One region of the Xanthomonas sp. NCPPB 3570 genome, then DNA from elsewhere that is predicted to be linked to it. Evidence: riboswitches for the same ligand, from Rfam matches in the RefSeq annotation. Region 1 holds a riboswitch; the other holds the start of a gene.

Region 1 (14,707 bases):
AGCCGCCGCCGCAGATGCCGCAGACGCAGGTCGGCGTGCAGACAGTGACGGTGCAACGCCTCGCTGTGGATCAGACCCTGTCCGGCCGCACCGTGGCCTACATGGCCTCGGACGTGCGCCCGCAGGTCGGCGGCATCCTGCGCAAGCGCCTGTTCGCCGAAGGCCAGGACGTGCACGCGGGGCAGGTGCTGTACGAGATCGATCCGGCCAGCTACCAGGCTGCGTACGACACCGCCAAGGGCGACCTGGCACAGGCCGAGGCGGCGGTCCTGTCGGCCAGGCCCAAGGCGCAGCGCTACCAGACCCTGGTCGGGTTGGATGCGGTCAGCAAGCAGGACGGCGACGATGCGCTGGCCACGTTGCGCTCGAACGAGGCGGCGGTGGTCGCGGCCAAGGCCGCACTGCAGACCGCGCGCATCAATCTCGACTACACCCGCATCACCGCGCCGATCTCCGGACGCATCGGCACCTCCAGCTACACGCCGGGCGCGCTGGTCAGCGCCGGCCAGAGCGAGGTGCTGGCCACCATCAACCAGCTCGACCCGATGTATGTGGACGTGACCCAGTCCAGCGCGCAGCTGCTGCAGTTGCGCCGCCAACTCGACGCCGGCCAGCTCAAGGCGGTGGACGGCAAGACCGAGGTGAAGCTGCAACTGGAGGACGGCAGCACCTATGCGCACAGTGGCACGCTGGAGGTGGTGGATGCCGCAGTCGATACCGCCACCGGCACGGTCAAGCTGCGTGCGGTGGTGCCCAATCCCGACCATCTGCTGCTGCCCGGCATGTACGTCAAGGCGGTGTTGCCGATGGCGGTGGACGAGCAGGCCATCCTGGTGCCGCAGCAGGCGGTCAGCCGCAACAGCAAGGGCGAGGCAGTGGCGATGGTGGTCGGCAGCGACCACAAGGTCGCCCAGCGCGTGCTGCGCACCGGCGATGCGATCGGCGACAAGTGGGTGGTACGCGACGGCCTGAAGGCCGGCGACCGGGTCATCGTGCAGGGCCTGCAGAAGGTGTCGGTCGGTGCCGAGGTCAAGGCGGTGGAGGTGACCGCGGCCGCGATGGCCGGCAATGCCGCCGGCATCGCCCCGGCGACCAAGCAAGGCACCGCCGCCGCGGCGCCGAAGGCCGACTGAGGAACCGCCATGGCCCGCTTCTTCATCGACCGTCCCATCTTCGCCTGGGTCATCGCGATCGTGATCACCCTGGCCGGCGCGCTCTCGATCCTGTCGCTGCCGCTGGAGCAGTATCCGAACATCGCGCCACCGTCGATCAATGTCAGCGCCACCTATACCGGCGCGTCGGCGGAAACCGTGCAGAACTCGGTGACGCAGATCCTCGAGCAGCAGATGACCGGGCTGGACCACCTGCTGTACATGACCTCCAGCAGCAGCTCCGCCGGCAGCGCCTCGATCACCCTGACCTTCGAGTCCGGCACCGACCCGGACACCGCCCAGGTGCAGGTGCAGAACAAGGTCTCGCAAGGCGAGGCGATGCTGCCGGAGGCGGTGCAGAGCAATGGCGTGACCGTCACCAAGTCCATGGGCAGCAGCATGTTCATGGTGCTGGCCTTCACCTCCGAAGACGGCAGCATGGACAGCACCGATATCGGCGACTACATGGTGTCCACGCTGCAGGACCCGATCAGCCGGCTCGATGGCGTCGGCGGGGTCAACGTGTTCGGCTCCGAGTATTCGATGCGGATCTGGCTGGATCCGGAAAAGCTGCGCACCTATGCGCTGATGCCCTCGGACGTGAGCAGCGCGATCTCGGCGCAGAACGCCGACGTCTCCTCCGGCGCGCTGGGGGCATTGCCGGCGGTGCAGGGCCAGCAGCTCAACGCCACGGTCACCTCCCGCAGCAAGCTCAAGACCCCGGCGCAGTTCGAGACGATCGTGCTGAAGTCGCAGACCGGCGGCGCCACTGTGTACCTGCGCGACGTGGCGCGGGTCGAGCTGGGGTCCAAGTCCTACGCGTCCAGTTCCAAGTACAACGGCAAGGCCGCCTCCGGCATGGGCCTGGAACTGGCGACCGGGGCCAATGCGCTGGATGCGGCCAAGGCGGTGCAAGCCAAGCTCGAACAGCTCAAGCCGTACTTCCCTGCCGGACTGAAGTACGAGATCGCCTACGACACCACGCCGTTCGTGCGCATCTCCATCGAAGAGGTGGTCAAGACCCTGCTCGAGGCGATCGTGCTGGTGGTGCTGGTGATGTACCTGTTCCTGCAGAACTGGCGCGCCACGCTGGTGCCGGTGATCGCGGTGCCGGTGGTGCTGCTGGGCACCTTCGGCGTGCTGGCATTGCTCGGCTATTCGATCAACACGCTGACCATGTTCGCGATGGTGCTGGCGATCGGCCTGCTGGTCGACGATGCGATCGTGGTGGTGGAGAACGTCGAGCGCCTGATGAGCGAGGACGGCATGTCGCCGCGGCAGGCGACCTACACCTCGATGGGGCAGATCTCCGGCGCGCTGGTCGGTATCGCCCTGGTGCTGACCGCGGTGTTCCTGCCGATGGCGTTCTTCGGCGGCGCCACCGGCGAGATCTACCGCCAGTTCTCGGTGACCATCGCCGCGGCGATGCTGCTGTCGCTGTTGGTGGCGCTGACCCTGAGTCCGGCGCTGTGCGCCAGCCTGCTCAAGCCGATCGAGCGCGGCGGGCAGGTGTCGCGCAAGGGCGTGCTGGGGCGCTTCTTCGGCTGGTTCAACGCCCGCTTCGACCGCGGCGCCGATGGCTACGGCCGCGGCGTGGGCAAGCTGATCGGCCACCGTAAGCTCGGCGGTTTGGCCTATCTGGTGCTGCTGGGGGCGATGGCGCTGCTGTTCTGGCGCCTGCCCAGTTCGTTCCTGCCCGACGAGGACCAGGGCATGTTGATGGTGATGTTCACCACGCCGGCCGGCGCCACCCAGCAACGTACCCAGCAGTCCATCGACCAGGCATCGGACTTCATCCTCAAGCAGCCGGAGGTGGCCGGGATGATGACCATCACCGGTTTCAGCTTCGCCGGCAGCAGCCAGAATTCGGGCATGGGCTTCATCAAGCTCAAGGATTGGGCCGAGCGCGATGCCTCGGCGCAGGAGATCGCCAACCGCATCACCGGCGCGATGATGGGCACGCTGCCGGATGCGCAGGTGTTCGCGCTGTCGCCGCCGGCGATCAACGGCCTGGGCACCACCTCCGGCTTCACCCTGGAACTGCAGGACGTGGCCGGCAAGGGCCACGACGCGCTGGTCGCCGCGCGCCAGCAGCTGCTGCATCTGGCCAACGCCGACAAGAACCTGAGCGCCGTGCGTTTCAACGGGCTGGAAGACGCGCCCACGTACCGCGTGCAGATCGACGACGCCAAGGCCGGCGCGCTGGGTCTGAGCGCTGCGGACATCAACGCCACGCTGGCCACGGTGATGGGCGGCAGCTACGTCAACGATTTCCTCAACAACAATCGGGTCAAGCGCGTCTACGTGCAGGGCGAGCCGGCTGCCCGCATGCTGCCCGCCGACATCGGCCGCTGGTACGTGCGCAACAGCAGCGCGGAGATGGTGCCGTTCTCGGCGTTCTCCAGCAGCCAGTGGGCGTATGCGCCGCAGGTGCTGAGCCGCTTCAACGGCGTCGAGTCGATGGAGATCACCGGCAGCGCCGCCAGCGGCATCAGTTCTGGCGAGGCGATGAACGGCGTCGCCGCGCTGGTCGGCAAGATCGGCAAGGACGTGGGCTACGCCTGGTCGGGCATGTCCTACCAGGAGCAGGCGGCCGGTGCGCAGACCTGGATGCTCTACGCGGTATCGCTGGTGTTCGTGTTCCTGTGCCTGGCCGCGCTGTACGAGAGTTGGTCGATCCCGATCTCGGTGATGCTGGCGGTGCCGGTGGGCATCGTCGGCGCGCTGCTGGCGACGTGGCTGCGCGGGCTGTCCAACGACATCTACTTCCAGGTGGGCCTGCTGGCGACGATGGGCCTGGCCGCCAAGAACGGCATCCTGATCGTGGAGTTCGCCAAGGAACTGGAAGAGAAGGGCCAGCCGCTGATCGACGCCACCCTGCATGCCGCGCGCCTGCGCCTGCGCCCGATCCTGATGACCTCGCTGGCGTTCCTGCTCGGCGTACTGCCGATGGTGGTCAGCAGCGGTGCCGGCTCCGGCGGCCGCCACGCGCTGGGCACGGGCGTGCTCGGCGGAACGCTGGTGTCGACCGCACTCGGCATCTTCTTCGTGCCGTTGTTCTACGTGATCGTGCGCAGCCTGTTCCCCGGCAAGCGCGCCGAATCGGAACCGCTGCACACCGAGGAGGCAACGCCGTGATCCGTTCGTTCCTGCGCCGTGGCGCGCTTGCGGTGGCCTGCGCCGGTGTCCTCGCCGGCTGCGCGAGCCTGGCGCCGAGCTATGCCCGTCCCGACGCACCGGTGCCGGCCACCTTTGCCGACAGCGGCAGCGGCGCCGTTGGCGACGGCGCCAACGTGGCGATCCTGGACTGGCGCCAGGTGTTCCTCGATCCGCGCCTGCAGCAGGTGATCGCGCAGGCGCTGGACAACAACCGCGACCTGCGCGTGGCCGTGCTCAACATCGACAAGGCGCGCGCGCAATACCGCATCCAAAGCGCCGACCTGTTCCCGTCGGTAAGTGTGAGCGGCAGCCAGAGCGCTGCGCGCAGCAGCGCGTCCACCAACGCCAGCGGACACGCCGAGGTGGCACGTACCTACACGGCCGACGTCGCCGTCAGCAGTTGGGAGTTGGACCTGTTCGGACGCATCCGCAGCCTCAAGGACGAAGCCCTAGAAACCTACCTGGCCACCGCGCAGACCCAGCGCAGTACCCGCTTGAGCCTGGTCGCCGAGGTCGCCGCGGATTGGTTGGCCGTGGCCGCCGACCAGCAACGCCTGGCGCTGGCGCAGCAGACCCTGGACAGCCAGCGGCGGACGCTGGCGCTGACCGAGGCGCGGCATCGCGAAGGCATCGCCTCCGGGCTGGACCTGGCCCAAGTGCAGACCAGCGTGGAGAGCGCACGTGCCGACGTGGCCAGCTACACCACGCAACTGGCCACGGCGCGCAACGCCCTGGACCTGGTGGTCGGCGCGTCGGTGGCGGCCGATGCCCTGCCGCAGGCCGGCGCGCTGGAGGACGGCGTGGCGCTGGCGCCACTGCCGGCGCCGCTGGAATCGCGCGTGCTGTTGCAGCGGCCGGATGTTCTGTACGCCGAGCACGCGCTGAAGTCGGCCAACGCCGACATCGGCGCGGCACGCGCGGCGTTCTTCCCGACCATCTCGCTGACCGCCTCGACCGGGCGCAGCAGCAGCGCGCTGTCCAGCCTGTTCGACGCCGGCAGCCGCACCTGGTCGTTCGTGCCCAGCATCAGCGTGCCAATCTTCCGTGCCGGCGCGCTCAAGGCCGAACTGGACGTGGCCCGCATCACTCGTGACGCCAACGTCGCCACCTACGAGAAGGCGATCCAGAGCGCCTTCAGCGAAGTGGCCGACGCACTGGCCACGCGCGCGCAGCTGGACGAACGCATGGACGCACAACGCGCCTTGGTCGCGGCCACCCAGCGCAGCGATGACCTGGCCGAGGCCCGCTATCGCAATGGCGTGGACAGCTATCTGGACGCACTGGATTCGCAGCGCTCGCTCTACGCCGCGCAGCAGGACCTGATCACGTTACGCCTGACCGAGGCGAGCAACCGCGTGACCCTATACAAGGTGCTTGGCGGCGGCGCCGATGCGCAGAGCGGCGAGTCTGTGGCGGATGCGGCGCGTTAGCGTATTCCCCGCACGATCGTCGGAGCGGCCTCAGCCGCGACAGGCGTCACCGACAACGCCCGTCGCGGCTGAAGCCGCTCCTACAACCACCGCATGCCGAGCGAATTGCACCAGCCGCGGCTTCGGCACTGGGGAGAGATCGGCGCTGCACAGGCTGACATGCCCGGGCAGCGCTTCACCAATCCCCAATCCCGATTCCCTGATCCCGGCCCCTCAACGCGCCGCGTTGGCGTTCATCGTCGCGTTGCGGCCGGCGTCCAGGTACTGCGCCGGGTCGCGCATGCCGGTGGTGTGGCATTCGCCGGTGGTGTGACCGCGGTTGACGCCGCCGGGTAGCTGGCCGTTGACCTGCTCCACGGTGCCGTCCTCCGGGTCGCTCAGCACCAGGTCCGAGGCCGCATTGCAGTAGTCGTTGGTGTACCAGTTGGTCTTGGCGAAGGAGGTGGTGTAGTAGTTCACCAGTGCCCGCGCCGAGTTGGGGATGCCGGCCAGCCAGGCCTTGGCACCGTCGTAGGTCAGGTCGTTGTTGGTACCGCAGCCCACGCCGAACCACGAACCCACCGTGGCCAGGATGCCGGCCAGGTTGGTGCCCTGGTAGGGCGTGCCCACCGACTGCATCACCCGCCCGCCGCTGGCGTTGTCCAGGCCGCTCCAGTAGTAGACGTACAGGTGCAGCGCCGCCATGCCGCCCTGGCTGTGCGCCACGGTTCCGAACGAGTTCCACTGGCTGCCGAACTGCGCCAGGCGCTGCGCGAACTGGTCGTTGCTGCGGTTCTGGTTGACGTCCAGGAACGCGGAGGCATTGGTGAACTGCGCCACCGGCCACACCCCGCCCGAGCAATAGCCGTGCACCAGCACCAGGCGCTTGCCGGTGGCCTGCGCCTGCATGTCGGTGGCGGCGGTGCTCAGCTGCGCCGGGCGCTCGCCCATGCGCATGCTCTCGTCGATCGTGCCGGTGCTGCGTGCCACGCTGCTGCGACGCAGTGCCGGCAGGGTCAGCGGCAGCGTCGCGCGCGTGGCCAGCGGCACGAAGTTGTCCGGATCCTCCACGCGCAGGTTGCGCAGGGTGAACGGCGCACGCGCGCCGGCGCGGACGATCCAGCGTTCGTCCACGCTCAGCGGCAGGCGTCCGTCCTGCGGCGCCAGCATGCCGCCGAGCCAGGCCACCGGCACCGCGCTGCCGTCGCGGCCGGTGCCCCACAGTTCGCCGAGCACGCGGTAGTGCGCCGGCGCCTGGCCGCCGCCGATCCGCACCGGGATCGGCAGGGTCAGCCGGGTGCCGGGCTGTGCGCTGGCGGCGACGGCATCGGCATTGATGCGCAAGGTGGTGTCCAGCACCGGCAGCACGTGCTCGCTGGTGCGTACGAAGGCCTGGCCGCCGGCGTCGTGACCATGCACCACCACCTGCGCGATGTAGGTGCCGGTGGCCGTCGCCGGAAAGTCGCCGGCATACACGCCATCGCCCGCGGCGCCGTCGCCGTGGCGGCCGTCGTCGGCCATCGGCCATTGGCTGACGGAGCCGTCCGGCGCGATCACGCGCAGCTGTGCGGTGTCGATGCGGCCGCTGCCGGCGCTGCGCGCCAGCGACACGCCGCCCTGCGCATCGATGCCGCCGAGCAGGGCGGTCAGGCCGATACGCTGGCCGCGCTGCAGTTGCGCGCGGTCGCTGGGATAGGACGCCAGTTGCGTGCGCGGGTCGCCTTCCATCAGCACATAGCCGCGCTGCACCGTATTGCTGCCATCGGCCTGCAGGGTCAGGGTCCAGTCGCCGTTGGCGGCGCTGTCCACGTGGTACTCGCGAGCCGGCAGCGCGGCGCCGCCGGCGCCCAGTTGGGTGGCCTTGGCGCTGGGCGCGAGCATCGGCGTGGCGGCGGCCGTGCCCATGCGTGCGCTGGCCGTGGCCGGTGCGCTCAGGCGCGGTTGCCAGTCGTGTTCGCCGGACAGCACCACGAAGCGCAGCTTGCCGTTCTCCACCGGCAGGGTGGTCTGCCATTGCGCCGGGCCGCCGCTGCGCGCGGCGGAGAATTCCACCGGCAGCAACGCGCTCTTGGACAGGATCGCCGCTTCCGCCGGGGCGGGTGCGCGCATCTGCGCGAACTCCTCGGGCGGGCCGGCCAGTTGTTTGGGAATCAGTTCGGCCGCGTGCAGTGCGGCGGCGGGGACAACGAGACACAGGACGCAGACGGCGGACAGGTTCGACAGCTTCGGCATGACGCGCTCTCCCTGGCGGTGCTGAGAAGCAGACGTGCATGCCGGAGCCGCGACGCATTGCGCCGCCGGCAGCACGTCGGCGAGGACGCAGCGCCCCCTCGCCACGCGTTCGCCTGTGGTTATAGCCAGCGCACATTGCCGGACAAAGACGCAATGCAGCAATGCACGCCGAACTGGGATGCCGGACATGCTGCAGCCATCGCGATGCCCGGCGCACCTGGCGCCGGGCATCGCCAGGTCACGCCGCCTGCGCGTGCTGGCTGCGCAACTGCTGCGCCGCCGCCACCATCGCCTGCAGCGCGTTGCGGGTTTCCGCCCAGCCGCGGGTCTTCAGCCCGCAATCCGGATTGACCCACAGTTGCTGCGGATCCAGCACCGCGCGCGCCTTCTCCAGCAGCTCCACCATCTCCTGCGTGCTCGGCACGCGTGGCGAGTGGATGTCGTACACGCCCGGCCCGATCGCGTTCGGGTAGCGGAAGCGCACGAAGGCATCCAGCAGTTCCATGCGCGAGCGCGATGTCTCGATCGAGATCACGTCCGCGTCCATCGCCGCCACCGCCTCGATGATGTCGTTGAACTCCGAGTAGCACATGTGAGTATGGATCTGCGTGGCATCGCGCACGCCGGCCGCGGCGATGCGGAAGCACTGCACCGCCCAGTCCAGGTACGCCTGCCAGTCGGCACGCCGCAGCGGCAGGCCTTCGCGGATCGCCGGCTCGTCGATCTGGATCACGCCGATGCCGGCCGCCTCCAGGTCGCGCACCTCGTCGCGCAGCGCCAGCGCGATCTGCCGGCAGGTCTGCGCGCGCTCCTGGTCGTCGCGCACGAACGACCACTGCAGCACTGTCACCGGCCCGGTCAGCATGCCCTTCATCGGCCGCTCGGTCAGCGACTGCGCGTACTGGGTCCAGCGCAGCGTCATCGGCGCCGGGCGCTGCACGTCGCCGTAGATGATCGGCGGCTTGACGCAACGCGAGCCGTAGCTCTGCACCCAGCCGTGGCGGGTGAAGGCGAAGCCGTCGAGCTGCTCGCCGAAGTACTCGACCATGTCGTTGCGCTCGAACTCGCCGTGCACCAGCACGTCCAGTCCCAGCTGCTCCTGCGCACGCACGCAGCGTTCGGTCTCGGCCGCCAGGAACGCGTCGTACGCGGCATCGTCGAGCTTGCCGGCCTTGTGCTGCGCGCGCGCCTGCCGCACCTGCTCGGTCTGCGGGAACGAGCCGATCGTGGTGGTCGGATACAGCGGCAGCCGCAGCGCCGCCTGCTGTGCCTGGCGGCGCTGCGCGTACGGCGACTGCCGGCGGCCGGCGTCGTCGGTCAGCGCGTCCACCCGCCGCGCCACCTCAGCGCGGTGCACGCGGGTGGAGGCGCGACGGCTGGCCAGCGCATCGCGCGCCGCGTCCAGCGCGGCCTGCGCCTGCGGCTGGTCGTCCAGCGCATCGGCCAGGGTGCGCAGTTCCTGCAGCTTCTGCCTGGCGAAGGCCAGCCAGCCGACCAGTTCGCGGTCCAGCCTGGTCTCCTGCTGCAGATCCACCGGCACGTGCAGCAGCGAGCACGAGGGCGCCAGCCACAGCCGCTCGCGGCCGACATGGCCGGCGGCGTAGCGGGCCAGGGTCAGCGCGTTGTCCAGCGGCGTACGCCACACGTTGCGGCCGTTGACCAGGCCAGCGGAGAGCACGCGCCCGGCCGGCAGCGCCTGCAGCACCGCGTCCAGTTGTGCCACGCCACGCACCAGATCCACGTGGATGCCGTCCACCGGCAACGCCATCGCCAGGTCGAGGTTGTCGCCCAACTCGCCGAAGTAGCTGGTCAGCAGCAGCTTCGGCCGCGGCGCCTGCGCAAGGACATCATAGGCGCGGCGATAGGCGGCGCGTGCGGCCTCGTCCAGGTCCAGCACCAGCGCCGGTTCGTCGAGCTGCACCCAGCCGGCGCCGGCCGCGTGCAGGCGTTGCAGCAGTTCGGCGTACACCGGCAGCAGGCTGTCCAGCAGCGCCCAGCGGTCGCTGCCGTCCACGGTCTTGGACAGCGCCAGGAAGGTCACCGGCCCGATCAGCACCGGCCGGGTCTGGATGCCCTGCGCCTTGGCTTCCAGGAACTCCACCACCGGCTTGTCGCCGCGCAGGCGGAAGTGCTGGCGCCGCGCCAGCTCCGGCACCAGGTAGTGGTAGTTGGTGTCGAACCACTTGGTCATTTCCAGCGCATGCAGGTCCAGGCCGTGTTCCTGGGTGCCGCGCGCCATCGCGAAGTAGCCAGCCAGCGGATCGGCATCGGCCAGCGCGCGGTAGCGTTGCGGGATCGCATCGAACAGGAACGCGGTGTCGAGCATCGCGTCGTACAGGCTGAAGTCGTTGCTGGGCGGCACGTCCACCCCGGCCTCGCGTTGCAGTTGCCAGTGGCGCAGGCGCAGCTCGCGTGCGGTGTCCTGCAGTTGCGCGCCGTCGATGTCGCGGCGCCAGTAGCGTTCCAGCGCCTGCTTGAGCTCGCGCCGCGCACCGATGCGCGGGAAGCCCAGGTTGGTCACGATCGTCATGTTGCGTTTCCTCATTGCGTTCAAGGGCATTGAGGAACGAAGGAACCGCGCGCCGCGCGCCCCGTTCGCACGGACCGCCCGCCACGCCAGCGACCTTCGCCCCCGCGGGCGAACCGGTACCGCGCGGGCAGGCGGACGGCGCGGCGCGGCGCAAGGCCGGGTCGCGGTCCGGCCGCCTCCCCGCGGAGGCGCCAGGTCGAATCGGAGGACGCACGGTCCTCCGGCCGGGGCCGGTATTCGGGCTGATGGACACGCGCACCACGTTGGCTGCGCACCTACTGTCCGTCGCTTCCCAGGCCGGCATGCGCCGGCCCAGTGCCATTGACGGAGGTCGTTTCCATTCACCGCTGCGGGGCAGCTCCGGAATGGGCAGGCGCTTGCGGCGCCGGCCGTCACCGGATTCCCGTTTAAATTCATCCCTTCATCCGAATGAAGCGATGAATACCTTCGGCGAGCGCACGATAGGCCGGATGCGGCGGGCGGTCAAGGGCCAGGTGTGTTTTGCGGGCTCGGCCCGGCAGCGTTTGTCGCGAACGTGTAAGCTATTGATCCCTAAGCCAATGACCTGGCGCTGCGGCAGACGGCCGGTGGCGCCCGTCCGCCGTGCCGATGATGCTTCCGCTCCCCGCCGCCGATCTCCCCGCGCGCTACGCCGCCTCGCTGCGGCTGTCCGTGGCGCCGATGATGGACTGGACCGACCGCCATTGCCGGGTCTTCCACCGGCTGCTGGCGCCGTCGGCGCGGCTGTACACCGAGATGGTGCACGCCAATGCGGTGGTGCTGGGCGATCGCGCGCGGTTGCTGGATTTCGATGCGGCCGAGCATCCGCTGGCGCTGCAGCTCGGCGGCAGCGAGCCGGCGCTGCTGGCGCAGGCGGCGCGGATCGGCCAGGACTGGGGCTACGACGAGATCAACCTCAATTGCGGCTGTCCGTCCGACCGGGTGCAGGCCGGGCGCTTCGGTGCCTGCCTGATGCGCGAGCCGGCGCTGGTCGCCGACTGCGTGGCAGCGATGGTCGCGGCGGTGGACATCCCGGTGACGGTGAAGTGCCGGCTGGGCGTGGATCAGGACGACGACTACGCGGTGTTCCTGGCCTTCGTCGACCAGGTCGCCGCGGCCGGCTGCGGGCTGTTCGTGGTGCATGCGCGCAACGCCTGGCTGCAGGGCCTGTCGCCGAAGGAGAACCGCGAAGTGCCGCCGCTGCGCTACGACTGGGCGTACCGGCTCAAGCGCGAGCGGCCGCAACTGCAGGTGGTGCTCAACGGTGGCCTGGCTGCGGTGGAGACGGCGCAGGCGCAATTGCAGGCGGTGGACGGGGTGATGCTGGGCCGCGCCGCCTACCACGACCCCTACGTCCTGCACCGGCTGGACGCGGCCCTGACCGGCGCCGCGCTGCGCCCGCGCGCGGAACTGCTACGCGCGCTGCGTCCCTACGTCGAGGCACGCCTGGCCGAAGGTCTGGCGCTCAAGCACATCACCCGGCACCTGCTCGGGCTGTTCCACGGCCAGCCCGGCGGGCGTGCCTTCCGCCAGGTGCTCAGCGAAGGGGCGCACCGCCCCGGGGCCGATTGGGCACTGCTGGAGCGGGCGCTGGCGGTCACCGACGGGGCGGCGCGCGCGGCGGCCTGAGCCGATCCAGGGAGCGTCTTCGGACCGTAGCTGCTGCGTGGCGGCGGGCCGTCATCGCCTCCGCGCGGAGGCATCCGACGACATGGCGGCCTGCTCGGTGGTGGACCCGGATCCCACTTTCCCTCTGCTCGTTCAGGGAGTCTGTTCAGGGTCCGCCGACTAGTCTCTGCCTGCAGGGAGACGCCCTGAAGTACCTGGCGAGGGCCTCTCCAGAGCGCTGGCGCGGCCCTTGCATCGGTCTTCGGCAGGTTCATTTGACTGAATGTCGCCCGTGGCGCCCGGAAAAGTTCAGACCGGATTCACCCCGAAAAATCAAGAATTTGCCTCGATTTCTCGAGGTCGCCATCGTTCCCGCGAGGTGTCGCGCTTCACAAGTTTTGAACGTTTCCGATCAGTCCGTTAGGATGCCCGTCGTGACTTCTTCCGCTTCCCGCCACTACCGCTTCGCCGCTGTGTTCGCGCTCGCGCTGGCGTCGGTCGCGGCTGGCCATGGCCGTGCGCAGCAGCCGCCCATGCCGGGGGTGATGGCGCCGCCGGAGCGCGATGCGGGGCGCAACCGGGACTATGGCGGCAGCTCGCTGTCCGACGCGGTGCGTCGGGTGCAGCGCTCCACCGGCGGGCAGATCCTCGGCGCCGAGCGCGTGCCGTTCGATGGCCGCGACATCAACCGCGTCAAGTACATGGACGGCCGTGGGCGGGTACGCTACATGGACGATCCGCAACCTGGCCGTGCGGTACCGCCGCGGGCGCCGCGGTCGGGCGAGCCTCCCGAGCCACCACGCGACGATCACCCGTGAGTCCGGATAGTTCGGTTCAGGTTCCACACACCGCCCCGGCCAACGGCCACCTGTAAGTTACTAGGGAGAGTTATGCGTATCCTTCTGGTCGAAGACGAAGCTCCGCTGCGAGAGACCCTGGCCGCTCGCCTGAAGCGCGAAGGCTTTGCGGTGGATGCGGCGCAGGACGGCGAGGAAGGCCTGTACATGGGCCGCGAAGTGCCCTTCGACGTGGGCATCATCGATCTCGGCCTGCCGAAGATGTCGGGCATGGAGCTGATCAAGGCGCTGCGCGACGAAGGCAAGAAGTTCCCGGTGCTGATCCTCACCGCGCGTTCCAGCTGGCAGGACAAGGTGGAAGGCCTCAAGCAGGGTGCCGACGACTACCTGGTCAAGCCGTTCCACGTCGAAGAGCTGCTGGCGCGCGTCAATGCGCTGCTGCGCCGCGCCGCCGGCTGGAGCAAGCCCACGCTGGAATGCGGCCCGGTCGCGCTGGACCTGGCGGCGCAGACCGTCAGCGTCAGCGGCAGCAACGTCGACCTGACCAGCTACGAGTACAAGGTGCTCGAGTACCTGATGATGCATGCCGGCGAACTGGTCTCCAAGGCCGACCTGACCGAGCACATCTACCAGCAGGATTTCGACCGCGACTCCAACGTGCTGGAAGTCTTCATCGGCCGCCTGCGCAAGAAGCTGGACCCGGACGGCGAGTTGAAGCCGATCGAGACCGTGCGCGGCCGCGGCTACCGGTTCGCGATTCCGCGCACCGAAGGCTGATCGCAGGCGCCGGCGAGCACACCGAGGAAGCGACCGCGTGGCGGCACGACCCAGGTGGTACAAGCGCTGGCGCCCGCGTTCGCTGCAGGCGCGCCAGCTGCTCGCCGCCAGCCTCAGCCTGCTGGCGTTCCTGGCCGCGGCAGGTTATGCGCTGGACCAGGCGTTCGCCGACACCGCGCTGAGCAACCTGCGCGAGCGCCTGAAGAGCTACGCCACCGCCTACGCCAACAACATCGACGTAGCCCGCGACGGCTCGCTGTACATCAACAACGACAAGCCGCCGCCGGACCCGCATTTCGACCGGCCCGGCAGCGGCCTGTACGCGCAAATCGTGATGCCCAACGAGCGCTGGATCTCGATGTCCAGCGAGGGCCCGCTGCCGCCGCGCGGCGGCATGCTCGAACCGCGCCAGGAAACCTTCGACGGGCCCTGGCCGATGACCCAGATCGACGGCAGCGAGGGCGAGGTCTACCGCTACGGCATCGGCCTGGCCTACGTGCGCCGCGACAAGGAAACCCCGGTCACCATCTACATCATGGAGGACACCCGCGCGCTGGGTGCGCAGCTGCGCGTGTTCCGCGGCCGGGTGTGGTTCAACCTCGGCGGCGCCGGCCTGATCCTGCTGGTGTTGCAGGCCTTCATCCTGCAATGGAGCCTGCGCCCGCTGCGCCGGGTGATCAACGAACTGACCAAGGTGCAGCGCGGCGAAGCGATGCGCATGGGCGATCGCCACCCGCGCGAACTGGAGCCGCTGACCGACAGCATCAACGCCTTCATCGAGAGCGAGCGCGAGAACCTAGACCGCCAGCGCAACACCCTGGCCGACCTGGCGCACAGCCTGAAGACCCCGCTGGCGGTGCTGCGCACCCAGCTCGACAGCGGCGCGCAGGGGCCGGAGCTGCGCGAAGAACTGGACGTGCAGTTGCGGCGCATGAACAACCTGGTGTCCTACCAACTCGCGCGCGCCGCTTCCAGCGGCCACAAGCTGTTCGCCGCACCGTTGCCGATCGAGCCCAACGCCGAGGAGATCGTGCGCGGCCTGGA
Region 2 (14,707 bases), 370 kb from region 1:
GCGGCCTCGCGGCGGCTGGCCTCGATCAGCAGGTCGCTGCGGGTCTTTTCCAACTGATCGACCTGGCGCCGGGCGATTTCGGCGCGGGCCATGGTCTCGGCGATCTCGACCCGACGCTCGGCCAGGTAGCGCGCCTCGTCGCGCTCCTTGCGCTTGGCGTTGGCGAAGTTGGCCACCGCCTGCTGCGCCTGCAGGCGTTCGTAGGCGGCAACATCGGCGTTCAGCGGATCGGCCTGCAGCGCCACCAGGCGCTGGTTGAGCACGGCCAGTTCCGGGTCGTCGGCGGCCATCGCGCCCGGCGGCGCCAGCAGCAACGCCAGCAGGGCCAGGCGGCGCATTCCATACAGGGCGCGGCTCATGGACGGCCCTCCCCGGTGCCCAGGGTCTGTTGCAGCTGGGCCACCTCGGCCTGGCGCTGCTTCAGTTGCGCATTGGCCACCGCCTCCTCGCTGCGCGCGCGCGCCAGGTCGGCATCGGCGGCCACGCGCAGCGCCAGCTGCGGCGCGGTCTTGCGCTGGCGGCGGTCGAGTTCGGCCTGCTGCGCCTGCTCCAGGCCCTGGCGGGCGCTGGCCAGCAGGTCCGGCGCGTACTGGTCGGCATCGGCCTGGATCGCACGCTGCACCGCCTGCTGCGCGGCCAACAACTCCGGCGAGGCCACCTGGGCGAACGCGGCCGGCGCGGCGAACAACGCCAATGCGCAGGCCATCACATACTGCTGACAACGGAAGTGTGCGAAGCTAGTTTTCATCTAGGGGGGCCGTGGACGGAGACGTCGATCACGGCCATTGTCGGAAGCCTGTGGCGCGCTTGCAACGGGCGATTGCGGATTGTTGGGGAACCATTGCGCATGGATATCGGCTATTTCCTGAAGCTGATGACCGAAAAGAACGCCTCGGACATGTTCCTGACCACAGGAGCACCGGTCTATATCAAGATCGAAGGCAAGCTGTACCCGCTCGGCGCCACCGGCCTGCCGCCGGGCATGGTCAAGAAGATCGCCTACTCGTTGATGGACGAGGGCCAGGTGCCGCAGTTCGAGCGGGAGCTGGAATTGAACATGGCCATCGCCCTGCAGGACGCCGGGCGCTTCCGCGTCAACGTGTTCAAGCAGCGCGGCGAGGTCGGCATGGTGATCCGCGCGATCCGCAGCAAGATCCCCAGCATCGAGGAACTGCACCTGCCGCAGGTGCTCAAGGACGTGATCATGACCCCGCGCGGGCTGGTCCTGGTGGTTGGCTCGACCGGCTCGGGCAAGTCCACCTCGCTGGCGTCGATGATCGACTACCGCAACAGCACCACCACCGGGCACATCCTCACCATCGAGGACCCGATCGAATACCTGCACAAGCACAAGCTGTCCATCGTCAACCAGCGCGAGGTGGGCCTGGACACCCACGCCTTCCACAACGCGCTGAAGAACGCGATGCGCGAGGCGCCGGACGTAATCCTGATCGGCGAGATCCTGGACGCGGAGACCATGGAGGCGGCCATCGCCTTCGCCGAGACCGGGCACCTGTGCCTGGCCACCCTGCACTCCAACAATGCCGACCAGACCATCGAGCGCATCCTCAACTTCTTCCCCGAGAGCGCGCACAAGAACGTGCTGATGAACCTGTCGCTGAACCTGCGCGCGGTGATCTCGCAGCGCCTGGTCAAGGACAACACCGGCCGCCGCCGGCCGGCCTCGGAAGTGCTGCTGAACACCCCGATGATCCGCGACCTGCTGCGGCGCGGCCAGGTCCACGAGATCAAGCAGGCGATGGAGGAGTCGCTGGAAGACGGCATGGAGACCTTCGACCAGTGCCTGTTCCGCATGGTCAAGCAGGGCCAGATCGAGCAGGAGGAAGCGCTGCGCGCGGCCGACTCGCGCGACGGCCTGGCGCTGAAGTTCCGCCTGTCCGAAGGCGGCAGCGGCGAACACGACCCCTACGCCGACTACGACAGCGGCCCCAGCGCCGCGCCGCGCATCACCCACGGCTTCGTCTGAGCGCATCGCCGCAAGCAATGCGGCGCCTATGCAGGAATGGGCGCGTAGGAGCGGCTTCAGCCGCGACCGGGCGTTCGCAGATGCCTGGTCGCGCCGGTCCCGTAGCGACGGCGGCAACGGCGGACCGGAGGGTCCGTCGGCGGTTGCCGCGGGGCCGCCTTTGCCGGGGCAAACGCCACTTCCACGCATCTGCGCGTCGGGACTGAAGTCCCTCCCACAGTGCACCCAGCGAGTTCGCCGCAAGCGCCTGTGGAAGCGACCTCGTAGGAGCGGCTTCAGCCGCGACCGGGCGTTCGCAGACGCCCGTCGCGCTGTCCCGCAGCGTCGGCGGCAACGGCGGACCGGGGATCCAGCGGCGGTCGCCGCGGGGGGTGCCCCTGCCGAGGCAAACGCCACTTCCACGCATCTGCGCGTCGGGACTGAAGTCCCTCCCACAGTGCACCCAGTGAGTTCGCCGCAAGCGCGTGTGGGAGCGACTTCGTAGATACCGTCTTCCCCTCTAACAGGCAAGGGCCTTTTGAGGGAGGAAGGGCGTGCGGGATTTGAGCACGCCGTAGGCGATATGCAGCAGCTTGCGCATGGCGGCGCAGATGATCTGCTTGTTGGCCTTGCCGCGTTCGCGCAGGCGTTGTTTGAGCGCGCGCACGACCGGGTTGTGGGTCATGGCGACCAAGGCCGGCAGGAACAGGCCGGCGCGCAGGCGTGGGGAGCCGGTGCGGGAGATGCAGACCTGGCCCTGGCGCTTACCCGACTCCTGCAGCCGTGGATTCAACCCGGCAAAGGCAGTCACCGCCGAGGCGTGAGAGAAGCGCTCCACGTTGCCAAGCTCCGCCAGCAACAACGCTGCGCTCCTGTGGGCAATCCCGTCGATGCTGACCAGCAGCTCGCGCTGCCCGCGCAGGGTCGGATCCTGGTCGATTTGGTCGTCAATGGCCCGTTCGATCTGGGCGATGCTCGCCTGGAGCTGGCTGATGATCTCCAGCAGCGAGTCGCGCACCACCGGCGCGGCGACATCCAGGCGATTGCGCTCCATCTGCAGCATCTGCAGCAGGTCGTCCCGGCGGCGCACCAGCGCCTTGAGATGCTTGAGGGCCGGCGGATCGGGCTGCCACGGCCGCAATTGCGACGCATGGCGCAGGCCATAGCTGGCGATCAGCTTGGCGTCGCTCCGGTCGGTCTTGACCCGAGTCAGCTGGCTGCGCGCATACAGCGCCGTCTGCGCCGGGTTGAGGACACACACCCGGTAGCCCAAGGCGTGCACGAACTCGGCCAGCGCCTCGTGGTAGGTGCCGGTGGCTTCCATCACGATCCAGCTGTCCGCCTGCGCGTGGGTCTGCAGCCACGTGCGTAGGGTCTGGAACCCCGTGGGATCGTTCGCAAGCTTGGCTTTGGTGCGGTACTTGCCGTTGGCCAGATCGATGGCCAGATCGAAACTGTGTTTGGCGACGTCGATACCGACGACTGGGGACATGGGGAATTCCTCCATCGTAGGGTGAACACGATCACCGCTGCGCCCGGTCCTGCCTTGTGGATGCGAGTTCACGCCAGCGGCGGACTCTGGATACCGTACGGACACCGATGGGCCAGCATGCGCAATGCGGGAGCCAATCTACAATGCAAGCTCGTGGCTTTAGGAGCGACTGGGCTTCCCGCACTGCTCCGATGATCAGTCGGAAGACATAACGCCGCGGGGGCCTCATGTCCAGATACAAGGAGCGGCTTCAGCCGCGACCGGGCGTTCGCAGACGCCTGGTCGCGCTGGTCCCGCAGCGTCGGCGGCAACGGCGAACCGGGGGTCCAGTGGCGGTCGCCGCGGGGCGGCAGGCATGGCGGCAGCTTCGATCTGTCGCGCATGCCGACAGACCGGTCGCGGCTGAAGCCGCTCCTACGACACAGTGAAATTCACTGCGCGTCGGGCTGGTGTTCCGGGCGTGCCGCGTCGAAGGCCGGCAGCGCCAGGCAGGCGCGTTCGATCCGCTCCAGGGTCGGATAGGCCTGCAGGTCCACGCCGAAGCGGCGCGCGTTGTACAGCTGCGGCACCAGGCAGCAATCGGCCAGGCCCGGCTGCTCGCCGTGGCAGAAACTGCCGGTGTCCGGCGACTCGGCCAGCAATTGCTCCAGCGCGTCGAAGCCGACCTGCATCCAGTGCCGCATCCACTCCTCGCGCTCGGGCTGTGGCACGTTCCAGGCGCTCTCGAAGAACTGCGCCACGCGCAGGTTGTTGAGCGGGTGGATGTCGCAGGCGATCAGTTGCGCCAGGCCGCGCACGCGGGCGCGGTCGATCGGCGCGTCCGGCAGCAGCGGCGGCTCCGGCCAGCGCTCGTCCAGGTACTCCAGGATCGCCAGCGACTGGCGGATCGGCTGGCCGTCGTGGCACAGGGTCGGCACCAGTTCCTGCGGGTTCAGCCGCGCATACTCCGGCGAGTGCTGCTGGCCGCCGTCGCGCACCAGATGCACCGGCAGCGACTGGTACGCCAGCCCCTTCAACTCCAGCCCGATGCGCACCCGATACGCGGCGCTGGAGCGCCAGTAGGTGTAGAGCTGCAGTGCCTCGTCCATGCCCGCCTCCGTCTGCGCAATCGACAACGATACCGGTGGACACCTGGGCTGCGGCGCCGCCGGTCGCCCCGGCACCGCCGCCGGCCGGGTCAGGGCAGCGGCGCCTGCTCGATGCGCTGCTCGATCGCGCCGAAGATGCTCACTCCGTCACGGTCCAGCATTTCGATCCGCACCACGTCGCCGAAGGACATGTACGGCGTGCTCGGCTTGCCGTCGCGCAGGGTTTCCACGGTGCGCTGCTCGGCGAAGCAGGAGGCGCCGCGCGCGGTGTCCTGGTTGGCGATGGTGCCCGAACCGACCACCGCGCCGGCCGCCAGCGGGCGGGTCTTGGCCGCGTGCGCGACCAGCTGCGCGAAATCGAACTGCATGTCCTCGCCGGCTTCCGGCGCGCCGAACCAGGTGCCGTTGATGTGGGTCAGCAGCGGCAGGTGCACCTTGTTGCCCTGCCAGGCCTCGCCCAGTTCGTCGGGAGTGACGAACACCGGCGACAGCGCCGAACGCGGCTTGGACTGCACGAAGCCGAAGCCCTTGGCCAGTTCCGGCGGGATCAGGTTGCGCAGCGACACGTCGTTGACCAGGCCGATCAACTGGATGTGCGCGGCGGCCTGCGCCGGCGTCACCGCCATCGGCACGTCGTCGGTGACCACCACGATCTCGGCCTCCAGGTCGATGCCGTAGTCCTCGCTGACCACCTTGACCGCATCGCGCGGGCCGTAGAAGCCGGCGCTGACCGCCTGGTACATCAGCGGGTCGGTGTAGAAGCTCTCCGGCACCTCGGCGCCGCGCGCGCGGCGCACGCGTTCGACGTGCGGCAGGTAGGCGCTGCCATCGAGGAATTCGTAGGCGCGCGGCAGCGGTGCCGCCAGGGCCGCCATGTCCAGGTCGAACTGGCCGTCGGCGCTGCCGTCGTTGAGCGACTCGGACAGGGCGTTCAGGCGCGGGGCGAGGTTGCTCCAGTCCTCCAGCGCGCGCTGCAGGGTCGGCGCGATGCCGGTGGCGCGCACCGCGCGGGTCAGATCGCGGGACACGACGATCAGGGTGCCGTCGCGACCGCCTTCCTTCAGGGAACCTAGCTTCATGTCCGTCCAGTGCTGGGGGCTGAGCCGGCGATTGTACGGCCAGACGGCGGCTTGGTTTCAACTGAAACGGACCTGCATTTTGTGCAGCGCGCCAATTCAGGTACACTGCCCCGGTCTGCATGCGGCCGTCCGTTTCCCTCAGGGACCGCCGGCGAGGCCAGGATCGCAACGATCCGACTCGCCCGCCCCGCCCGACGCCTTTCGTGGTGCCGACGAACCCCAGCCTCGCGCTGCGGGTTGATCCACCCTCTCGCAGCGCGGTTCACGGGAACGCTCCGAGCCTCACCTACTTGCGCCTGCGCGCCGGGTCCGTCCCGGCGTCGGCGCGTTATCCGGAGCATTCTCATGTCGTTCGAATCCCTGGGCCTTGCGCCCTTCCTGCTGCGCGCGCTGGCCGAGCAGGGCTACGAAACCCCCACCCCGATCCAGGCGCAGGCCATCCCCGTCGCGCTGGAAGGCCATGACCTGATGGCCGGTGCGCAGACCGGCACCGGCAAGACCGCCGCGTTCGGCCTGCCGCTGCTGCAGCACCTGGGCACCTCGCCGCAGACCGTGGGCGCCGGCCCGCGCAAGCCGCGCGCCCTGGTGCTGACCCCGACCCGCGAACTGGCCACCCAGGTCCACGACAGCCTGCGCGGCTACAGCAAGTACCTGCGCATCCCCAGCGCCACCATCTACGGCGGCGTGGGCATGGGCAACCAGCTCGACGCGCTGCGCCGTGGCGTGGACCTGCTGATCGCCTGCCCGGGCCGCCTGCTCGACCACCTCGAGCGCCGCAGCGTGGACCTGTCCGGCATCGAGATCCTGGTGCTGGACGAGGCCGACCGCATGCTCGACATGGGCTTCCTGCCGTCGATCAAGCGCATCCTCGCCAAGCTGCCGCGGCAGAACCGCCAGACCCTGCTGTTCTCGGCCACCTTCGAGGAAGGCATCAAGCAGCTGGCCCGCGAGTTCATGCGCGACCCGCAGGAAATCCAGGCGACCCCGAGCAACACCGTGGCCGACACCATCGCCCACCGCGTGCACCCGGTGGACGGCGCGCGCAAGCGCGAACTGCTGCTGCACCTGCTGGCCGCCGACTCGCGCAAGCAGACCCTGGTGTTCGCCCGCACCAAGCACGGCGCCGACAAGCTGACCACGTTCCTGGACAAGTCCGGGATCAAGGCCGCGGCGATCCACGGCAACAAGAGCCAGGGCCAGCGCCTGCGCGCACTCGGCGACTTCAAGGCCGGCCGGATCACCGTGCTGGTGGCCACCGACATCGCCGCGCGCGGCATCGACATCGACCAGTTGCCCAAGGTCATCAACTACGACCTGCCGATGGTCGCCGAGGACTACGTGCACCGCATCGGCCGCACCGGCCGCAACGGCGCGCAGGGCGAGGCGGTGTCGCTGGTGGCGCAGGACGAGGCCAAGCTGCTGCGCGCGATCGCACGCCTGCTCAAGCGCGACATGGACATCCGCGACGTGCCCGGTTTCGAACCGGTCACGCCGATCCGCTGGGGCAACAACAACCCGCCGGACGAGCGTCCGGGCGGCCAGCGCCCGCCGCGCCGCGGCAGCCATGCCCGCCGCGGGCACGGCGATGCGCCGGCGCATGCGCACGCCGGCAGCAAGAAGCCCGGCGGCAACCACGCCGACGGCGCGCGCCGTCAGGGCCAGGGTCGCCGCCAAGGCAACGGCGGCAACCGCCCTGCCGCGCCGCGCTGAGCCATCGGCGGCCGAGCGCCTCGCACGCACCCAGGCCGCCCTTCGGGGCGGCCTTTTTTGTCCGCTCTGCCCGGACATCACGCGCCTGTCGCCAGCCCTGCAGCACGCCACGTCGTGCGTTTCGCGCGCCCCGCACCGCGCCATGCCGCTCCACCCCTGACCGTACAATGCCACCCATGGATATCTTCAAAGTTTTCACCCTCGAAGCCGCGCACCGCCTGCCCAACGTGCCGCCCGGCCACAAGTGCGCGCGCCTGCACGGGCACTCGTTCCGCATCGAATTGCACGTCAGCGGCGAACCCGGCGCCGAGAGCGGCTGGGTCATGGATTTCGGCGACATCAAGGCGGCGTTCCGCCCGCTCTACGACCAGCTCGACCACCACTACCTCAACGACATCGAAGGCCTGGACAACCCGACCAGCGAACGCCTGGCGATGTGGATCTGGGACCGGCTCAAGCCGGCGCTGCCGCTGCTGAGCGAAGTGGTGGTGCACGAGACCTGCACTTCTGGGTGCCGGTATCGCGGGCCGGGTTGAAGAAAGCCGGGAATGGAGAGTGGGGAATCGGGAATCGTAAGAGCGGCACTGCGACGACCGAGAGCCTCCAGTGACGGCCCGCCTGTTCCTCGTCGCGCGCAGTTGGCGCCCGCCGGAGGCGCGGAGGCGCCCAGCGCGGGGCTGGTGGAATTTTGGCAAGCCATTGATCAGAAAGGTAGTTTGAACGAATCCTGAGCGGCTTCAGAAAATTTTGTTGCATCGCAGCAGAATGGGCGTATGTTGCACTGCAACAGCAGTCGGCATTCCAACGGAGTTGCATGATGTCCGCTCAATTCAACGACCAGTTCAGCAGCTACACCCAGCAGTTCGCCGCTGCCGCGGCGCGTGCCAACCGCCTGGCGCTGGAGAGCGCCGAGAGCGTGTTCGGCGTGCAGTTGAAGACCTTCGAGAAGAACGTGTCGGCCACCACCGGCTTCCTCGGCGAACTGACCGAGGCGCGCGACCTGGGCACCGTGCAGGCGCTGTGGCCGAAGGGCCTGCAGGTCGCCCGCGACAACTTCGAGCGGCTGGCCACGGCCAACCAGGAAGTGTTCGGCCTGGGCCTGAAGACCTCCGAGGCCATCGGCCAGCTCGCCAAGCACCAGTTCGAGGCGGCGACCGAACAGGCCGCGCCCAAGGCCAAGCCCGCCGCGAAGTAACACCCGATTCGACGTCGCTGCGGTCCGCCGCCCGACGCACCCTCGGTCTGCATGGGTCCCTCCCCCCGTGCAACCCCAAGGCCCGGTAGATCCCTCCCTCTACCGGGCCTTTTTTATGGGCGGGATTCGGGCGTTGGGATTGGGGATTCGCCGATTTCGCGCGTTTCGGCGTTCCTGGCTTTCTTTGAGGAAAAAGCTGCCGCACCGATGCTTCATCGGTGAGGCGTCGGGACTGAAGTCCCTCCCACAACATCCGCCCCCGCAGTAAATCAGCCGGGCGACAGTCCCGCCCACGGCTGCAACTCCGCCGCCAACTGCTCGGCCTGCGGTTGCGGACGGTACGGCAGGCGCCCCCAGCACGGCATCGGCAGGCGCGTGCGCAGCATCGCCATGTTGTCGTCGATGCGCTCCATCGCCGGATCGATCTCGTTGCCGATCCAGCCGATGCACTGCAGGCCATCGGCGGCGATCGCCGCGGCACTGAGCCGGGCGTGGTTGAGGCAGCCCAGGCGCAGGCCGACCACCAGCACCACCGGCAGCCGCAGCGCGCGCGCCAGATCGGCCTGGTCCAGGGTCGCCGACAGCGGCGCCGCCCAGCCGCCGACGCCTTCCACCACCACCACGTCGGCCTGCGCGCGCAGACGTTCGAACGCGGCCGCGATCGGCGCCAGCTCCAGCTGCACGCCGGCATCGGCGGCGGCCAGTTCCGGCGCCAGCGGCAACGGCAGCGCGTACGGGTTGAGATCGTCATAGCGCGGGCGTGGGGTGCTGGCCTCCTGCAGGGCCAGTGCATCCTCGTTGCGCCAGCCCTCGGCCTCGCGGGTGCAGCCGCTGGCCACCGGCTTCATGCCCACCGCGCGCTGGCCGCGCGCACGCAAGGCATGCAGCAGCGCGGTGCTGGCGATGGTCTTGCCGATGCCGGTATCGGTGCCGGTGACGTAGAAGGCGGGAACAGCCATGCGAGCGAAACCCTGTCGGTTGGCCGGCGGGACGCGCGGCGGCGCGCAGGATAGCCGGGCCCGCCGCGCGCGTCAGCCGCCGCGGTGCCGGCGGAGGCAGCGCGCTGCTAGACTCGCGCGATGTTCGCCTCGTCATCGCTCACCGGCAGCAAGCCGGAACAGTACGCCCAGTTGCTCGACCAGGCCCGCGCCCTGGTCGCCGGGGAGCCCGACCGCATCGCCAATGCCGCCAATCTGGCGGCGCTGGTGTATCACGCGCTGCCGCGGCTGAACTGGGTGGGTTTCTACCTCTACGACGGCAAGGAACTGGTGGTGGGGCCGTTCCAGGGCCTGCCGGCCTGCGTGCGCATTCCGCTGCACAAGGGCGTGTGCGGCGCGGCCGCCAGCAGCGGCCAGACCCAGCGCATCGACGACGTGGAGGCGTTCCCGGGGCATATCGCCTGCGATGCGGCCTCGCGTTCGGAACTGGTGGTGCCGCTGCTGCGCGACAGCGCGCTGGTCGGCGTGTTCGACCTGGACAGCCCCGACCTGGCCCGCTTCGACGCCGACGATCAGCGCGGCCTGGAAGCGATCGCCCAGGTCTTCGTCGACAGCCTGCGATGAGCACCACCAAGCTGCGCAACATCGGCCCCAAGAGCGCGGCGTGGCTGCGCCAGGTCGGCGTGCGCACGCAGCAGGACCTGGAGGCGGCCGGTGCGGTCGGCGCCTTCGTCAAGGTCAAGCGCGCCGGCTTCAAGCCCAGCCTCAACCTGCTGTATTCGCTGGAAGGCGCGCTCAGCGGCTGCCACTGGCAGGAATTGTCCGAGGCGCGGCGCGCGCAGTTGCTGGGCGAGCTGGAAACCGCAACGGCGGCGCTGCCGGCGCAGCGCGGCCTGCCGGTCGCCGGGCCGGTGGCGACCACCCATTTCGACCGCGACGACACGCACGGCAACGATGACGCCGACGGCGCCTACGCGCAGGACCCGCACGACACGCCGGTGAGCGACCATCACGGCGACGACGACGGCCACGGCGCACACGCAGACTGAGCCGCGCGGGCAGCGGCGATCGCGTACAATCGCGCCGCTTCAAGGTGACCCGCCGGCTCCGGCCAGCGGGTTGAAACGGGAAGCCGGTGCGTCTTGCGACAAGGCCGGCGCTGCCCCCGCAACGGTAAGCGATCCGCGCTGACGACCTGCGCCACTGTGCCCTGGGCATGGGAAGGCGTCGCAGCCGGGAGGTCCGCCTCCCTGATCGCCAGCCCGGAGACCGGCCTTGCAGTTCACTGGTTGCGATGCGGAGGGCGTCGCGGCGTGCCGCGCCGTGTCCGGCGCCGTCCGCTTGCACCTTCCGTTCGCGACTCCCTTGCCGTCACAGCGCGCAGCCGCGCGCCGGAGTTGCCACCCATGTCGTCCCGCCCGCTTTCGGTCGCGATCGCGTCCGCCCTGTCCCTGCCCGCGCTGGCCCACGCCGCCGATGCCGCCACCGACCTCGACCAGGTCCTGGTCACCGCCACCCGCACCCAGATTTCCGTGGAGGACAGCGTGGTGCCGGCGCAGGTCATCGACCGCGCCGAGATCGAGCGCAGCCAGGCCACGTCGCTGGCGCAGCTGCTGCAGGGCCGCGCCGGCATCGGCGTCTCCAACCAGGGCGGCCTGGGCAAGCTGACCACGCTGAACCTGCGCGGCAGCGAATCGGACCACGTGCTGGTGCTGGTGGACGGCGTGCGCATCGGCTCGGCCAGCGCCGGCCTGGCTGCGTTCCAGGACCTGCCGCTGAGCCAGATCGAGCGCATCGAGATCGTGCGCGGCCCGCGCTCGAGCCTGTACGGCTCCGACGCGATCGGCGGCGTCATCCAGATCTTCACCCGCCGCGGCGGCCAGGGCTTCCAGCAGAACCTGAGCCTGGGCGGCGGCAGCCATGGCCTGCGCGAGGCCGGCGCCGGCTTCAGCAACCGCGGCGAGCGCGGCTGGCTGGCCGTGCAGGGCGGCTACCAGAAGACCGACGGCATCAATGCCTGCAACGGCTCGGCCACGCTGTTCGCCGGCTGCTTCGTCGACCAGCCTGACCGCGACGGCTACCGCAACGTCTCGCTGAGCGCGCGCGGCGGCTACGCGCTGACCGACACCCTGCGCGTCGAAGGCCAGGCGCTGAACATCGACAGCCGCAACGAATACGACGGCGATCCGCTGTTCGCCGGCAACGAGGCCGACAACACCCAGCAGGTGTTCAGCGGCAAGCTCGACTGGACGCCCTCCGATCGCCTGCACCTGGCCGCGCAACTGGGCCGCAACGTCGACGACGCCGACAGCTACTACCGTGCGCCGGGCGCACGCACCCGCAGCTTCATCAGCACCTTCGACAGCCGCCGCGACACCGCCGCGCTGCAGGGCGACATCAGCCTGGCCGAAGGCCACCTGCTCAGCGTCGGCAGCGACTGGCAGCGCGAGCACGTCACCAGCACCACCGCCTTCGACGTCGACAGCCGCGACAACACCGGGGTGTTCGCCGAGTACCAGGGCCGCTTCGGCGCGCAGCAGGTGCAGGCCAGCGTGCGCAGCGACGACAACGAACAGTTCGGCGAGCACACCACCGGCAGCCTCGGCTGGGGCCTGGCACTGGCGCATGGCCTCAAGCTCACCGCCAGCGTCGGCACCGGCTTCAAGGCGCCGACCTTCAACGACCTGTACTACCCGTTCGCCGGCAACCCGGCGTTGAAGCCGGAGCGCTCCAAGAGCGGCAACCTCGGCATTGCGCAGTACGCCGACAGCTGGAACTGGACCTTCAACGCCTACGAGACCCGGGTCAAGGACCTGATCTCCTACGACGCAATCAGCTTCCTGCCGGTCAACGTGGACGAGGCGCGCATCCGCGGCGCCGAACTGACCGGCTATGCGCTGCTGGCCGGCTGGGAGCTGTCGGCGCAGCTGAGCCACACCGATCCGCGCAACCGCAGCGACGGCGACAATCGCGACAACTGGCTGGCGCGCCGCGCGCAGAACACCGCGCGGCTGGACGTGGACCGCGGCATCGGCCCGGTCAAGCTCGGCGTCACCGTGTTCGGCAGCGGCCACCGCTTCGACGACGCGGCCAACCGCGTGCGCCTGGCCGGCTACGGCACCGTCGACCTGCGCGCGGAGTACGCGTTCACCCCGGACTGGACGCTGCAGGCCAAGGCCAGCAACGTGTTCGATCGCGACTACCAGACGGTGAACTGGTACAACCAGCCGGGCCGCGAATACGCGCTGACCCTGCGCTACGCGCCGGCGGCGCGCTGACGCCATGCGTCGCGCTGCGCCGGAAGGCGTGGCGCGACGCGACAGCTCAGACATCACACGCGTCTTTTTCGTAGGAGCGGCTTCAGCCGCGATGGGCTTTATCGGGAAAGCCCATCGCGGCTGAAGCCGCTCCTACAACGACATTCCGATCTTCGCGTGGCACCGCGGCGCTGCGCTGCCATCGCTCAGCGCAACTGCAGCAGCTCACGCAGATCATCCATCAGCAGCACCACATCGGCGGTGGCCAGATCCAGGTCGCGCGGATAGCCGTAGCGCACCAGCGCCACCGGCATGCCGGCGGCGTGCCCGGCCTGCAGGTCGGTCCCCGAATCGCCGACCATCAGACAGCGCGCCGGCGGCTGCGCGAACTGCTGAGCCAGGTGCAGCAACGGCGCCGGGCTGGGCTTGCGCTCGGGCAGGCTGTCGCCGCCGAGCACGGCAGAAAACCGGTCGGCCACGCCCAGATGGCGCAGCAGCGGCGGCACCATCGCCGACGGCTTGTTGGTGCACAGCGCCAGCGTCACCCCAGCCGCGTGCAACTGCGTCAGCGCTTCGGCCGCACCGGGGTACAGCCGCGGACTGCGCAACAGGCACTCGGCGTAGTGGCGCATGAAGGTCGGCATCACCGTATCGAGCGGCGTGGCGTCGCCGGCATGCCGCCAGGCGGCCTCGACCAGCTTGCGCACGCCCTCGCCGATCCAGCCGAGCACGGTTGCCTCCGGCACGCGCGGCAGGCCGAAGTCGACCAGGGTGCGGTTCAGTGCCTCGGCGATGTCGGCGCCGCTGTCGACCAGGGTGCCGTCGAGATCGAACACCACCACTGCATACGGAAACATCATGTCGTGCCAGGACAGGGGAAGAAGTGTGCATTGTAGGTGGCGCACGGGCGGTACGCGGTCGCGGCAAGGCCGATCAGCATGGCCAGACGATGAAGTCCGTGTTTCCAATCCTTGCACGCACATGTGGGAGGGACTTCAGTCCCGACGCGGGATGGGCAAAGGCCACGTTCCCGGTTCACTCGCGTCTCCCTTGGCGTTCAATCCACGCACGGCGAGGATGCGGCTGCCAACTTGGCATCCTCCACGACGGCGACAACCCGTTTCAATCCACGTACCAAGCAGAACCGCCGTGCGTGATCACCTCAACCGAACAAGCGCCCCTGCGCCTGTGCGGGTGTGGGCTCGTGAAAGCCGGACAGGCCCACGCCGACCAGGCGGTAGCGGGTGGATGCCGGCAGGTCCACGCGCGCGCGCAGCGCCAGGGCGATGTCGATCAAGGTCTGCAGCGACTCCGGCGGCTGCTCGGGGGTGAAGCTGCGGGTGAGGATGCGGAACTGCGCGGTCTTCAGCTTCAGCACCACCGTGCGCGCGATGCGTTCGGTGCGGCGGGTGGCGTTCCAAGTCTTCTCCGCCAGTTGCCGGATCGCCGGCTCCAGCGCGTCCAGCGCCAGGTCTTCGGCGAAGGTGTCCTCGGAGGAGATCGACTGCACCGGCTGATCCGACTCCACCGGGCGTTCGTCGATGCCGCGCGCGCGTTGATACAGGCGCAGGCCGAAGCTGCCGAAGCGCGCTTCCAGTTCGGCCTCGCTGCGCGCGCGCAGGTCGCCCACGGTGGCGATGCCCAGTTCCGCCAGCTTGGCCTCCATCACCTTGCCCACGCCGGGCACCTTGTTCACCGGCAACGGGGTCAGGAAGGCCTCCACGCGATGCGGGCGGATCACGAACTGGCCGTCGGGCTTGCGCCAGTCCGAGGCGATCTTGGCCAAGAACTTGTTCGGCGCGATCCCGGCCGAGGCGGTCAGTTCGGTTTCGGCGCGGATCTGCGCGCGGATGGTCTGGGCGATCTCGGTGGCGGTGCGCAATTCGCCCTTTGGCGCGGTGACGTCCAGATAGGCCTCGTCCAGCGACAGCGGCTCGATCATGTCGGTGTGGCGCTGGAATATCTCGCGCACCTGCCGCGAC

What was found. Region 1 has a riboswitch for cobalamin ahead of metE (5-methyltetrahydropteroyltriglutamate--homocysteine S-methyltransferase). Riboswitches for the same ligand answer to the same signal wherever they lie in the genome.
Region 2: linked by a shared signal. The riboswitch ahead of btuB (TonB-dependent vitamin B12 receptor) and the one ahead of metE (5-methyltetrahydropteroyltriglutamate--homocysteine S-methyltransferase) in region 1 are both predicted to bind cobalamin.

What each region holds. Positions count from the first base shown of each region.
Region 1 covers NZ_CM161513.1:4,621,610-4,636,316, reverse strand. Annotated here, with positions in the region: gene AC1PLR_RS20020 (efflux RND transporter periplasmic adaptor subunit) at 1-1,133, shown strand, start outside; gene AC1PLR_RS20015 (efflux RND transporter permease subunit) at 1,143-4,289, shown strand; gene AC1PLR_RS20010 (efflux transporter outer membrane subunit) at 4,286-5,740, shown strand; gene AC1PLR_RS20005 (choice-of-anchor X domain-containing protein) at 5,954-7,951, opposite strand; gene metE (5-methyltetrahydropteroyltriglutamate--homocysteine S-methyltransferase) at 8,190-10,481, opposite strand; cobalamin riboswitch at 10,693-10,946, opposite strand; gene dusA (tRNA dihydrouridine(20/20a) synthase DusA) at 11,091-12,110, shown strand; gene AC1PLR_RS19990 (PepSY domain-containing protein) at 12,524-12,907, shown strand; gene AC1PLR_RS19985 (response regulator transcription factor) at 12,980-13,663, shown strand; gene AC1PLR_RS19980 (ATP-binding protein) at 13,746-14,707, shown strand, end outside.
Region 2 covers NZ_CM161513.1:4,249,864-4,264,570, forward strand. Annotated here, with positions in the region: gene AC1PLR_RS18245 (OmpA family protein) at 1-338, opposite strand, end outside; gene AC1PLR_RS18250 (DUF4398 domain-containing protein) at 356-748, opposite strand; gene AC1PLR_RS18255 (PilT/PilU family type 4a pilus ATPase) at 848-1,987, shown strand; gene AC1PLR_RS18260 (IS110 family RNA-guided transposase) at 2,487-3,458, opposite strand; gene maiA (maleylacetoacetate isomerase) at 3,890-4,546, opposite strand; gene AC1PLR_RS18270 (fumarylacetoacetate hydrolase family protein) at 4,636-5,625, opposite strand; gene AC1PLR_RS18275 (DEAD/DEAH box helicase) at 5,971-7,335, shown strand; gene queD (6-carboxytetrahydropterin synthase QueD) at 7,512-7,871, shown strand; gene AC1PLR_RS18285 (phasin family protein) at 8,153-8,530, shown strand; gene bioD (dethiobiotin synthase) at 8,800-9,489, opposite strand; gene AC1PLR_RS18295 (GAF domain-containing protein) at 9,610-10,092, shown strand; gene AC1PLR_RS18300 (TfoX/Sxy family protein) at 10,089-10,517, shown strand; cobalamin riboswitch at 10,543-10,760, shown strand; gene btuB (TonB-dependent vitamin B12 receptor) at 10,875-12,746, shown strand; gene gph (phosphoglycolate phosphatase) at 12,932-13,585, opposite strand; gene dinB (DNA polymerase IV) at 13,888-14,707, opposite strand, start outside.